Regions from separate parts of the Pantoea sp. At-9b genome, predicted to be linked through region 1. Evidence: predicted binding sites of a transcription regulator. Region 1 holds the regulator's gene; each other region holds the start of a gene.

Region 1 (3,165 bases):
CGATCCGCAAAGCGCGCGATCTGGGCCGTCATATCAGCTATTTCGGGCCAGAAGCGAACGATTTTGGTCTGCTGGAGCAGACGTTTGAGCAGTACGGTAAAACCGGCCTCGGCCAGTCGCGCAAATATCTGCATACCTATGACGAAGCCGTGCCGTGGAACCAGGTGCCCGGTACTTTCACGCCGTGGCAGCCGCTGCCGGAAAACACCGATGTGTTGTTCTATGAAGGTTTGCATGGCGGCGTGGTGACGCAGCAGCACAACGTGGCTGAGCATGTCGATTTACTGGTGGGTGTGGTACCGATCGTTAACCTTGAGTGGATTCAAAAGCTGGTGCGCGATACCAGTGAACGCGGCCATTCACGCGAAGCGGTGATGGATTCGGTGGTACGTTCGATGGAGGATTACATCAACTTCATCACCCCACAGTTCTCGCGTACCCACATCAACTTCCAGCGCGTGCCGACCGTCGACACGTCGAACCCGTTTGCCGCGCGTGAAATTCCGTCCCTGGATGAAAGCTTTGTGGTGATCCATTTCCGTGGACTGGAAGGCATTGCCTTCCCTTACCTGCTGGCGATGATTCAGGATTCCTTTATCTCGCATATGAACACCCTGGTGGTGCCCGGCGGCAAAATGGGGCTGGCGATGGAGCTGATTATGACGCCGCTGGTGCAACGCCTGATTGAAGGCAAACGCATCAAGTAAGCCAAATTTTTCGTAGCGGCGCGATTTATCACGCGATCCCGGAATCGCTGCGGGAAAAATCGGCGCGATAAATCGCCTGACCGTGCATGCTGCACGAAAAAATCCGCGCGATAAATCGCGCCGCTACGTTCGTGCTAAAGTTCAACCACCTCATAGCTGTGGGTAATTTCTACCCCTTTGCCCAGCATAATCGCCACCGAGCAATACTTCTCCGCCGACAGATCAACCGCCCGCGCCACCGCTTTGTCGCCCAGCGCTTTGCCGCTGACAATAAAATGCAGGTTGATATGTGTGAAAATGCGTGGTGCTTCTTCACGACGTTCCGAGGTCAGTTTTACCTCACAATCCGCCACGTCATTGCGCCCTTTTTGCAGGATCGACACCACATCAATCGCGCTGCAACCGCCCGCAGCCATCAGCACCATCTCCATCGGACTCGGTGCTTTGTCGCCCGAATTGCCATCCATTAATATCTGATGACCTGATGAGGATTCTCCGAGAAAGGTAAGCCCTTCCACCCATTTGACCCGTGCCTGCATTATTCTTTCTCCTGAATCGGCTGATTTGCCGCCAGAGTACGCTTTCACCTGAGAAACAGCAATCCAGACTAATCGCCCTTTTGCTGAAGCGAGACAACAGAAGACAGCTAGCAAAAGCTGTGCTACAAACAGTGCTGAAAATATTTTCGTCGCAATAGACGAAGGCGGGAAGAATCAGAAGCCTGGCTTAAGAGTCCACCCGAATAATTTTCCTTTACAGGAAGCGCTCTACGATTTCACCGCCTGACAGGGAAAACTGCCCCCTGTGTTTTGGGCACGATTACAACAGAGGATAATAGCGAATGGTTCTCGGCAAACCGCAAACAGACCCTACACTCGAATGGTTCCTGTCCCATTGCCATATTCACAAATATCCATCCAAAAGCACCCTGATTCATCAGGGTGAGAAAGCGGAAACGCTCTACTACATCGTGAAAGGTGCCGTTGCGGTGCTGATTAAAGATGAAGAAGGCAAAGAGATGATCCTCTCCTACCTCAATCAGGGGGATTTCATCGGCGAGCTTGGCCTGTTTGAAGAAGGTCAGGAACGCAGTGCCTGGGTTAGAGCGAAAACTGCCTGCGAAGTGGCTGAAATTTCCTACAAAAAATTCCGTCAGCTGATTCAGGTAAACCCGGATATTTTAATGCGTCTTTCGGCGCAGATGGCGCGTCGCCTGCAGGTGACATCAGAAAAAGTAGGCAACCTTGCCTTCCTTGATGTGACCGGCCGCATTGCGCAGACGCTGCTCAATCTGGCCAAGCAGCCTGATGCCATGACCCACCCGGACGGGATGCAGATCAAAATCACCCGTCAGGAAATTGGTCAGATCGTCGGCTGCTCACGCGAGACAGTTGGCCGTATTCTGAAAATGCTGGAAGATCAAAACCTGATCTCCGCACATGGTAAAACCATCGTCGTTTACGGCACCCGCTAATTTCTTCTCACCCACGGCGTGATGGCAGCATCGCGCCGTTTTTGTCTGCGATGAGCTGATGTGGCGTCGAATCATCTATCATCCCGAGGTTAACTACGCCCTGCGGCAAACGCTGGTGCTGTGCCTGCCCGTGGCTCTCGGCTGGCTGTTTGGCGATCTGCAAAAAGGCTTGCTGTTTTCCTTAGTGCCGGCCTGCTGCAACATCGCCGGTCTTGATACGCCGCATAAACGTTTCTTCAAACGCCTGGTTATTGGCGGTTCCCTGTTTGCGACCGGCAGCTTCCTGATTCAATGGCTGACGGATTATCACGTCCCCTTGCCGCTGATTCTGCTGGTGCTGCCGTTATTAGTCGGTGTGACCGGCGAGATCAGCCCGTTGCATGGCCGCTTGCTGCCCGCCACGCTGATCGCCTCCATCTTTACCCTGAGCCTGGTAGGCCGCATGCCTATCTGGGTACCACCGCTGCTCTACATTGGCGGCACCTTGTGGTACGGGCTGTTTAACTGGTTCTGGTTCTGGCTGTGGAAAGAGCAGCCGATGCGCGAGTCGCTGAGCCTGTTGTACCGTGAGCTGGCGGATTATTGCGATGCCAAATATACCCTGCTGACCCAGTTGACCGACCCGGAGAAAGCGCTGCCTCCGTTGCTGGCACGCCAACAGAAAGCGGTGGATCTGATCACCACCTGCTATCAGCAAATGCACATGCTGTCGGCCAGCCGGGATAACAGCCATAAACGCCTGACGCGCGCTTTTCAGGTGGCGCTGGATTTGCAGGAACACATCTCCGTTAGCCTGCATCAGCCGGAAGAAGTGCAAAAGCTGGTGGAGCAAAGCCATGCCGAGGCGGTGATTCGCTGGAATGCCAAAACCATCTCCGCCCGCCTGCGTCTGCTGGCCGATGCCATTCTGTATCACCAGTTGCCGGACCGTTTTCAAATGGATAAGCAACTGGGTGCGCTGGAAAAAATTGCCCGTCAGCACCC
Region 2 (3,165 bases), 2.0 Mb from region 1:
CCCACAATGATGTTGATACCTGCCATCATAATTAAGAAACCGAGCAGGGTTTTAAAGGTGCCTTCCACCACCTTACCTGCGGATTTTTTTTGTAGCAGCAGACCCACCAGGGCAATAAAGGCGATCAGAATCGATGCCTGCCCCAGTAAATCTTTTACCAGGAAGTTAATAACACTATTCATGGCTGGCAACCTTCATGTTGTGTTCTTTCATAAACGCCACGATCTTTTGCTCAATTTCCGCTTTATCGGTCAGCTTGTTGAGAATAATCACGCGTTTCATTTGCTCCGGGCTGGCATCGGCATTTAAAACATCGGCAAATGCCTTTTGCGTTAAAATCATGTCGGATTTAAATGCATTGGCTTCAGAAATGGTGGTGTGGTCGATATCTGCGTCAATTTCTAACTTTTTTAATACCGCTTTGGCGCTCATTTCGATGGCGAAACTGGACCCCAGACCACATCCGCACACACATAATATTTTCAGCATGGCTATCTCCTCACAGAATATGCAGTTGTTTAGCGAGTTTGTAATGATGCCCTTCGGTGTCAACCAGGCGTTTTTTCATGCTTATTAAATCAATGGGTATCGGTTTATTGCTGCCATTAATAATGACGGCTTTATTGCGCATTCCCGACTGAATACAACGCGCCACTTCGCTGGCCATAATGGTGCCCTGATAAATTTCTTCACAGGTCGGTTCACCATTACGCAGGCCATAGCCGATGATGGTTTTACGGACACGTACCCCGATCAGCGGTTCCAGTTGTTTAATTAAGGTATCGATCGCCCCCTGAAATCCCGGCGAATACTCACGGGTGTAGGCTTCCGAACACAGGATCACCACGCTGTTCTGCTGCTCCAGCCGTGCGGTGATGCGCTGCGCCAATTCCTGTGTGGCAATCTGGCACTCGGGGATCAAGGCAAAATCTGCGTTGGATTTAATCGCCGATTGCAGGGTTAATTCGCCGCAATACCCCCCCAACAGCTCCACCATAAAGACACGACCTGGCAAGCCACGGCCGGTATTACGTAATTTCGCCACTTCCTTCAGCACTTGCTCACAGGCGGTGGAAAAACCAATGGTATAATCGCTGCCAAATACGTCGTTATCGATGGTCATACCCACGCCGAAACAATTGACGCCAAATTCACTCAGAATATGGAGGAATTGCAACGATCCATCGCCACCCGCCATAATTAACACATCAATGCGCAGCGACTTAAGTTGTTTGGCTATGGCTTCATATTCCGGGCGAATTAATTTTCGCGTTGGTCTTCCTGACTGCATTATCGGGATCGCCGCAATGGCATAATCCACCAAATCACGCTGGGATACTTCCTGGTGTTTATTTTCCAGCAAACCGGGAATGCCACCATTAAATAACACCATATCCGCCTGCGTTAAGCGGGAAATTTGAAAGATAAAGTTATTTATGCCGGTAACATCACCACCGCTGATCACCATGCCAATTCTCATTATCCTGATCCTTACGCTGCGCCTCTGACAGCCATTCTTCCGATGAAGAGGATTCTTATTTGCAATGGAGATCACATTTTTGCCACGATTTTATTGCGACAGATGATTGACATAGCCGGTATACAAGCCATTTTTGTGATGTTAATCACATGACAAAACATTCCATACTTCTGGAATTATTATATTTTTCATGTGGTTATATTTAACTTACGCACCTGGAAGTTCACCACGATTTAACAATTTATCCGTCTGGTTTATTTCCCTCTATTTTGTGATACCCCGCGCATTTTTATCGGCCCATTACGCGTTTCCCGCGCACGATAAAGGGATAATGCTTCAGTGCGTTATTTTAACCTTAGTGCCGATGAATGATTGACAGGGTGCCTTGTCCGCTTGTCCAATAACCCGGCAGACACATGACACAGAAGAGAAAACATGACATCCCCGCAGGAAATGTTGCGTCAACTGAGTGACGTGGTAGGTGAAAAACAGCTGTTAACCCATTCTGATGATAAAGCCTGGTACACCAAAGGATTCCGCGTTGGGCGCGGTGAGGCGTTGGCCGTGGTGCTGCCGCAGAGCTTATTGCAACTGTGGCAAACCCTTCAGGTATGCGTGGCGCACGACGCCATTATTCTGATGCAGGCGTCGAACACCGGTGTCACCGGGGGATCGACCCCGGACGGCAACGATTACGATCGTGAGGTGGTGATTGTCAGTACCCGCCAGTTACAGGGTGTGCAGGTGATCGACGAAGCACGCCAGGTGATTGCCTTCCCCGGCACCACCCTGACCGAACTGGAACAGACGCTGCAACCGCTGGGGCGCGAACCGCATTCGGTGATTGGCTCCTCATGCATCGGTGCCTCGGTGGTGGGTGGCATCTGCAATAACTCCGGCGGTTCACTGATTCGCCGTGGCCCGGCGTTTACCGAAAAATCGTTATTTGCCCGCATCCATGACGATGGCCGTCTGGAGATGGTCAACCATCTTGGCATTGCGCTGGGCGACACGCCGGAAGCGATGCTGGAAAACCTCACCCGTCAGCAGTATCAAACCGGTGACCAGCCAGACTGGCAGGGAAAAATCTGGGCGGATGACTACGCCGATCGCCTGCGCGATGTCAGCGCCGACAGCCCCGCGCGCTTTAATGGTGATCTGCGCTACCTGCATGACAGTTCGGGTAGCGCAGGTAAAGTGGTGGTGTTTGCGGTACGCCTCCCCACGTTTGAAGCCAGTGCCGGTAGCGACACCTTCTATATTGGCACCAACGATGAAACGGTGCTGGTGGAACTGCGGCGCTATCTGCTGACCCGGATGAGTGAGTTGCCGGTACAGGCGGAATATATCCACCGCAACGCTTTCGATCTCACGGTGCGTTACGCTAAACATATGTATCTGGCGATCCGCAAACTCGGGCCACAGGCGATTCCGCGCCTGATGGCAGGCAAAGCCAAATGGGATGTGCGTGTCAGCCACCTGAAGTTTCTGCCGCGCAATTTTGTTGATCGGGTACTGCAATTCTTTAATCAGATCACCCCGCGCTTTGTGGCTCCGCGCATCATGGATTACCGCAGCGAGTACGAACATCATCTGATGATCAAAGTGGAGTCGGCGCAGACCGCCGAATTGCAGGGCTTGCTGGCGGACTTTTTTGCCCGTCACCGTGGCAACTTTTTCCACTG
Region 3 (3,165 bases), 330 kb from region 1:
TCGTCGCTCGGGAAGATGTCAAAACCAGGGATCGCTTCCAGCTTATCCAGTGTACCGCCGGTGTGACCCAAGCCACGGCCGGAGATCATCGGCACATAACCTCCGCAGGCAGCAATCATTGGGCCAAGCATCAGCGACGTCACATCGCCCACGCCACCGGTCGAGTGTTTATCTACAATCGGACCGTTGAGGTTCAGCGCCTGCCAGTTCAGCACAGTGCCGGAATCACGCATCGCCATGGTCAGCGCCACGCGTTCGGCCAGCGACATATCGTGGAACCAGATGGTCATCGCCAGCGCGGCGATTTGTCCCTCAGATACGCTGTTATCACGCACGCCATTGATAAAGAAACGGATCTCCGCTTCACTCAATTCACGACCATCGCGTTTTTTGCGAATAATTTCTTGTGGCAGGAACAAGGTTGCCTCCCCTGGAACGCAGAAAATGTATCGATTAATAACCCGCTTTGCTGGCGGTGGTGGCATGGCCCAGCGTATTGAGCAGGCTCGCCAACAGGCTGGAAGCACCAAAGCGGAAGTGGCGCGCATCGGCCCAACCCGCGCCGAGGATATCATCAGCCAGTTGCAGGTAATGGGCGGCGTCTGCTGCACTGCGCACACCACCCGCCGGTTTAAAGCCCACCTGCTGCTGCACGCCTTTATCACGGATGACACTCAGCATGATGGCGGCGGTTTCCGGCGTGGCATTGACCGGCACCTTACCGGTGGAGGTTTTGATAAAGTCGGCACCGGCATCAATGGCGATTTCGGACGCGGCGCGGATCAACGCCGCATCTTTCAGTTCACCGCTTTCAATGATCACCTTCAGCAGCACATTCGCTGCCGCACAGGCATCTTTACAGGCTTTCACCAGATCAAAACCGATCTGACGATTGCCCGCCAGCAGCGCGCGATACGGGAACACCACGTCTACTTCATCCGCACCGTAAGCGATCGCCGCGCGGGTTTCCGCCAGCGCGATGTCGAGATCATCGTTGCCATGCGGGAAGTTGGTCACGGTGGCGATACGAATGTCCGGGGTGCCCTGCTCGCGCAGCGCTTTGCGTGCTACCGGGATAAAGCGCGGGTAGATACAGATGGCCGCCGTGTTACCGGCGGGTGACTTGGCCTGGCGGCACAGCGCAATGACTTTCTCATCGGTATCGTCATCGTTCAGCGTGGTCAAATCCATCAGTTGCAGTGCGCGCTGCGCGGCTGCGGTGAAATCAGTCATGGTGCTCTCCAAAAAAGTCAGCCTGACGGAATCGGCCCGCCAGAGAGTGTGAGAATTCTAACAACGTAAGTGACGAAATATTCGATCATCCATCACATGAAAAAAGAAAACTGCGCAGATAATACATTTAATTAGTGATAAAAATCACAAAAAGCCCGGCATGCCGCCCGCATACGCAGGTGCACGGGATGTGATTATTATCACATGAATTGCAGGAATTGTGTCGCTACCGCCCTGTAAATGTAGTCAATTCAGAGCAGCGCGCAGGGAGCAACCCGGCTCAGTGCGGGAGATGGAAGACGCGCAGGCTGTTTTGCCATAGCGCATCAGCGATGACATCCGGGGATTCGTGGCGCAGCTGGCACAACACCTCAAAGACCAGACGCGCCCGCTCCGGACGGTTGGGCTCGCCCTGATAACCGTTCAGCGGCATATCAGGCGCATCTGTCTCCAGTAACAAGGAATCCAGCGGCAGCGCTGCGATGGTGTTGCGGGTTTTACTGGCGCGTTCATAGGTAATGGTGCCGCCGACGCCAATCGCATAGCCAAGTTGGATAAAGCGCTGTGCCTGTTGCAGGCTGCCGGCAAAGCCGTGCACCACGCCCCGGCGCGGCAGATCGTGACGGCGCAAATGCAACGCCAGCTGATCGTGGGTACGGCGTGAATGCAGGATCACCGGCAGATCGTAGCGTTTTGCCAGTTTCAGCTGCCCATCCAGCAGCCGGGTTTGTTTGTCGAACTGGGGATCGTCCATATACAGATCGAGGCCGATCTCCCCCAGCGCCACACGTTTGGCATCCGGGGTGTCCAGGCATTCCGCCAGTTGATCGAGGTGCGTATCCTGATGCACCGCGATCTGAATCGGATGTAGTCCCAGCGCGGCATATAGCGCAGCATGTTGCTGTGCCAACTGGCTGACCCGCGCAAAGCGGCTGGCATCCACGCTCGGCACAATAATCCGTTCTACCCCTGCCTGCGCTGCCTGCGCAATGCTCGCTTCTGCCGCGTCGACAAAGGGCGGGAAGTCAAAATGACAGTGGGTATCGATAAATCTCATGCCAGCGAGCCTGCATCATAATCAGCATCATTACCGGCCACGTCTGGGGTGTTAACCTCGCGGTTATCCGGCGCATTCGCCACCGCAGCGGGTGGCGTGACGACAGTATGCCGTACAAACGGCTCGGCATCACTCAGCCACTGGCCGAGCGTGGCGAGAAAATAGCGTCCGCAGCGCCGCCCCAGATGATAATCCTGATTCAGCGCGGCGATTCGACTCCCCAGCGCGTTACTGGCCAGCGGTTTAGGTGGAAAGATCTCAATGATGCGCAGATCATCCGGCGGCTGTTCGATAAATTGCTGAATATCGCGATAGCTCTCTTCGTGCTGATGCAGGATGTTGATCATCGGCTGTAAGGCGCTGTCGCTGAGCCAGCGTTCCATCCGCTTGATCCACTTTGGCGTGTAGGACATCTGCGACGGGACAGTGCGGATCACCACAATGGTATCCGCACCACGGCGGGCCGCTTCACGCACCGGGATGGCATCGCTGATGCCACCGTCAAGATAGCTGATGCCATCCATCTGCACACCGCTGCGATAGAAACCGGGAATGGCGCTGGAGGCCCTGATGATATCAAGCCAGGTATTGCGGGTCGGGCTGAAGTAATGCGCGCTGTAATCATCACTGCGGCAGGCACACATATAAAACTCACTGCCTTTGGCAAACAGCCCCTCTGCGGTGCTCATCGCCAGCGGCAGTTCCTGACGGGTGATATCCACCAGCCAGTCCAGATCGATCAGGTTGCCGCCGCGTACAAACCGCACCGGATCAAAGAACAGTTTGCTGGTGGTGTAACGGGTGATCACCCGCCGCGCATAACCCGGTTGAGCGCAGACAAATGCCGAGAGGTTTTGCGCCCCTGCGGAAGTGCC
Region 4 (3,165 bases), 180 kb from region 1:
TGCGCCAATAATCGCTACCCGTTTGCCAACCGGTTTCTTATCCCGTAACACGTCGAGATAATTGAGCACGCAGGGATGATCGATACCCGGCAACGTGAGCTGGCGCGGCGCGATGCCGGTGGCGACGATCACTTCATCGGCGTCCTCCAGTTGGTCGGCGCTCACACGGCATTGGGTGTGAACCGCCACGCCTGCGGCCTGAAGTTGGTGGCGAAAATAGCGCAGCGTTTCGCTGAACTCCTCTTTACCGGGGATCTGACGGGCGATGTTGAACTGCCCGCCAATTTGCGCGTCGGCTTCGTACAGCGTCACCTGATGGCCGCGCTGTGCCGCTTGCAACGCAAACGCCATCCCCGCCGGTCCGGCACCCACCACCGCCAGCCGTTTGGGTTGGCTGGCGGCGGTTACCGGCATCAGCGTTTCATGACAGGCACGGGGATTGACCAGGCAGGAGGTGACTTTGCCGACAAAAATTTGGTCGAGACAGGCCTGATTGCAGGCGATGCAGGTATTGATCGCGGCAGCATTTCCCGCCTGAGCCTTGCTGACAAAGGCGGCATCAGCGAGAAATGGGCGCGCCATCGACACCATATCCGCAATGCCGTCATGCAACAGTGCTGCCGCCACCGCCGGATGGTTGATGCGGTTGGTGGCGATGACCGGCACGGAAACGCGTTCGCGCAGGTGTTTGGTCACCCAGGCAAACCCGGCCCGTGGCACACAGGTGGCGATGGTGGGAATACGCGCCTCATGCCAGCCGATGCCGCTGTTAAACAGCGTGACGCCGCATTGCTCCAGCTGCTCCGCCAGATCCAGCGTTTCCTGCAACGTGCTGCCGTTGTGCACCAAATCCAGCATCGAGATGCGGAAGATAATAATGAAATCGTTACCGACCGCGGCTCGCACGGCACGTGTCACCGCCAGCGCGAAACGTTGACGGCGTGCCACATCGCCACCCCAGGCATCATCGCGCTGGTTGGTGTGCGCCACCAGAAACTGGTTTATCAGATAACCTTCTGACCCCATGATTTCGACGCCATCATAACCGGCCTGCTGTGCCAGCCGCGCGCATTGGGCGAAGTCGGCGATGGTTTGCTGAATATCTGCGTCACTCAGAGCCTGAGGCATAAACGGATTGATCGGTGCCTGCAACGGGGAAGGTGCCACCAGATTGCGCTGATAGCTGTAGCGCCCGGCATGCAGGATTTGCAGGGCGATTTTGCCACCCTCGGCATGCACCGCATCGGTGATGGTGCGATGCCACCCACACTGGCTTTCCTGATGAAGAATGGCTCCGCCCTGGGCCACCACCCCTTGCGGGTTGGGCGCGATGCCGCCGGTAACAATCAGTGCCACGCCTTCACGCGCGCGTTCTGCATAGAAGGCGGCGAGCCGGGGTGCGCCATCAGCATGCTCTTCCAGGCCGGTGTGCATCGAACCCATCAAAAAGCGGTTTTTAAGTTGGGTAAAACCTAAATCCAGCGGGGTGAACAGCGCAGGGTACTGACTCATAATCACTCACAAATTAAGTGGTCGGATGAGTTGACTGTAGCGGGTATTTAGCGCGAAGGAAGAGGGATGCATTCATCCTGTGAGTGGCGTCAAAAAAGCGTGCGCGGTCGTCGCGGTTACTGATGAGCTTGTCCGTATCACGTTATGCGTAACAGCTTTTCCGTAACATGTTTTTGAGTGATCTCCATCACAGTTTTAACCCCGGTAACCCGGTTTTATGACCCCCATTGCAACACCACTGAATGGGGAAGTTATGAAAATCGAAACGCAATCCTGCGTGATCACCGGAAAACAACAAGTCAGCGTGGCGCAGCAGCAGGTGGAGTGGAACGGCAAAGGTACGCTGGTGCGCATCACGCGCGGCGGTATTTGCGGCTCCGACCTGCACTACTATCAGGAAGGCAAAGTCGGCAGCTATGAAGTCAAGATGCCGATGATCCTCGGTCACGAAGTGATTGGTTTTGTGGTGGAAAGTGATGATCCGCGCCTGAAGCCGGAACAGAAGGTGGCAGTTAACCCGTCGAAGCCCTGTGGGGAGTGTAAATACTGCCGCCGTGAGCAGGAGAACCAGTGCGTGTCGATGCGCTTCTTCGGCAGCGCCATGTACGTACCGCATGTTGATGGCGGATTTACCCAGTACAAAGTGGTAGACAGCGCGCAGTGCATTCCCTTCCCACAGGACGCGGACGAGAGCGTGATGGTGTTTGCCGAGCCGCTGGCCGTGTGCATTCACGCCACCCATCAGGCGGGTGACCTGACGGGTAAGCAGGTATTTATCTCCGGCGTTGGCCCGATTGGTTGCCTGATTGCCGCAGCGGCCAAAGCGCGTGGCGCGGCATCGATTGTGTGCAGCGACATCAGCGAACGTTCGCTGGCAATGGCACAGCAGATGGGAGCCACAGAGGTGATCCATGCTGCCAACGGTGACTTCACCCCATTCCTGGCTGACAAAGGCTACTTTGACGTGTCATTCGAAGCCTCCGGTCATCCTTCTTCACTGCAACGTTGCCTCGATGTGACCTGCGCTAAAGGCACATTGGTGCAAGTGGGTATGGGCGGCGCGATCCCGTCGTTCCCCATTATGCAGTTGATTGCTAAGGAGATTAACCTGGTCGGTTCCTTCCGCTTTACCCACGAATTCAATACCGCCGTCGAGTGGCTGGCGCAGGGCGTGGTCAAGCCACTGCCGTTGTTCAGCGGTGCATATGGCTGGCAGGACATTGATGCGGCGTTGCAGTTTGCGGGTGACAAAACCCGTGCGGCAAAAGTCCAGTTAACATTTTAAGGAGAGACTATGAGTCAGCTATTTTCCCTCGAAGGCAAACGCGTACTGATCACCGGTTCGGCGCGAGGTATCGGTTTCCTGTTGGCACGTGGTCTGGCGGAAGCGGGTGCTGAAGTGATCGTCAACGCCACCACCCCGGCCGGGGCCGAGCAGGCGGCAGCGAAACTGCGTGATCTGGGGCTGCGTGCGCAGTCGAAAGCGTTTGACGTGACGCAATCAGCGCAGGTCCAGCAGGCGGTGGACGAGATCGAAGCCGAGTGGGGGGCTATCGATGTGCTGGTGAACAACGCCGGTATCCAGCGTCGCCGTCCGTTCCTCGAATTCCCGGAGCAGGACTGGAATGACGTGATTGCGGTCAACCAGACGGC

The links. Region 1 encodes CRP, which controls carbon source genes, mostly activating them, when cyclic AMP is high. Its sites were predicted from a motif close to ATGTGANNNNNNTCACAT; they were not measured.
Region 2: PAT9B_RS09115 (6-phosphofructokinase) is a predicted target of CRP. The motif match lies at 1,614-1,631, and genes of this name have one in related genera.
Region 3: deoC (deoxyribose-phosphate aldolase) is a predicted target of CRP. The motif match lies at 1,422-1,439, and genes of this name have one in related genera.
Region 4: idnD (L-idonate 5-dehydrogenase) is a predicted target of CRP. The motif match lies at 1,688-1,705, and genes of this name have one in related genera.

The regions. Positions count from the first base shown of each region.
Region 1 is NC_014837.1:3,997,891-4,001,055, forward strand. Features, by position in the region: gene PAT9B_RS18505 (phosphoribulokinase) at 1-707, shown strand, start outside; gene PAT9B_RS18510 (OsmC family protein) at 842-1,246, opposite strand; gene crp (cAMP-activated global transcriptional regulator CRP) at 1,549-2,181, shown strand; gene PAT9B_RS18520 (YccS/YhfK family putative transporter) at 2,240-3,165, shown strand, end outside.
Region 2 is NC_014837.1:1,990,735-1,993,899, reverse strand. Features, by position in the region: gene PAT9B_RS09125 (PTS sugar transporter subunit IIC) at 1-182, opposite strand, end outside; gene PAT9B_RS09120 (PTS sugar transporter subunit IIB) at 175-489, opposite strand; gene PAT9B_RS09115 (6-phosphofructokinase) at 500-1,480, opposite strand; gene dld (D-lactate dehydrogenase) at 1,916-3,165, shown strand, end outside.
Region 3 is NC_014837.1:3,663,065-3,666,229, forward strand. Features, by position in the region: gene deoA (thymidine phosphorylase) at 1-419, opposite strand, end outside; gene deoC (deoxyribose-phosphate aldolase) at 454-1,233, opposite strand; gene PAT9B_RS16785 (metal-dependent hydrolase) at 1,514-2,290, opposite strand; gene PAT9B_RS16790 (patatin family protein) at 2,287-3,165, opposite strand, start outside.
Region 4 is NC_014837.1:3,816,242-3,819,406, reverse strand. Features, by position in the region: gene PAT9B_RS17520 (NADPH-dependent 2,4-dienoyl-CoA reductase) at 1-1,512, opposite strand, end outside; gene idnD (L-idonate 5-dehydrogenase) at 1,766-2,797, shown strand; gene idnO (gluconate 5-dehydrogenase) at 2,807-3,165, shown strand, end outside.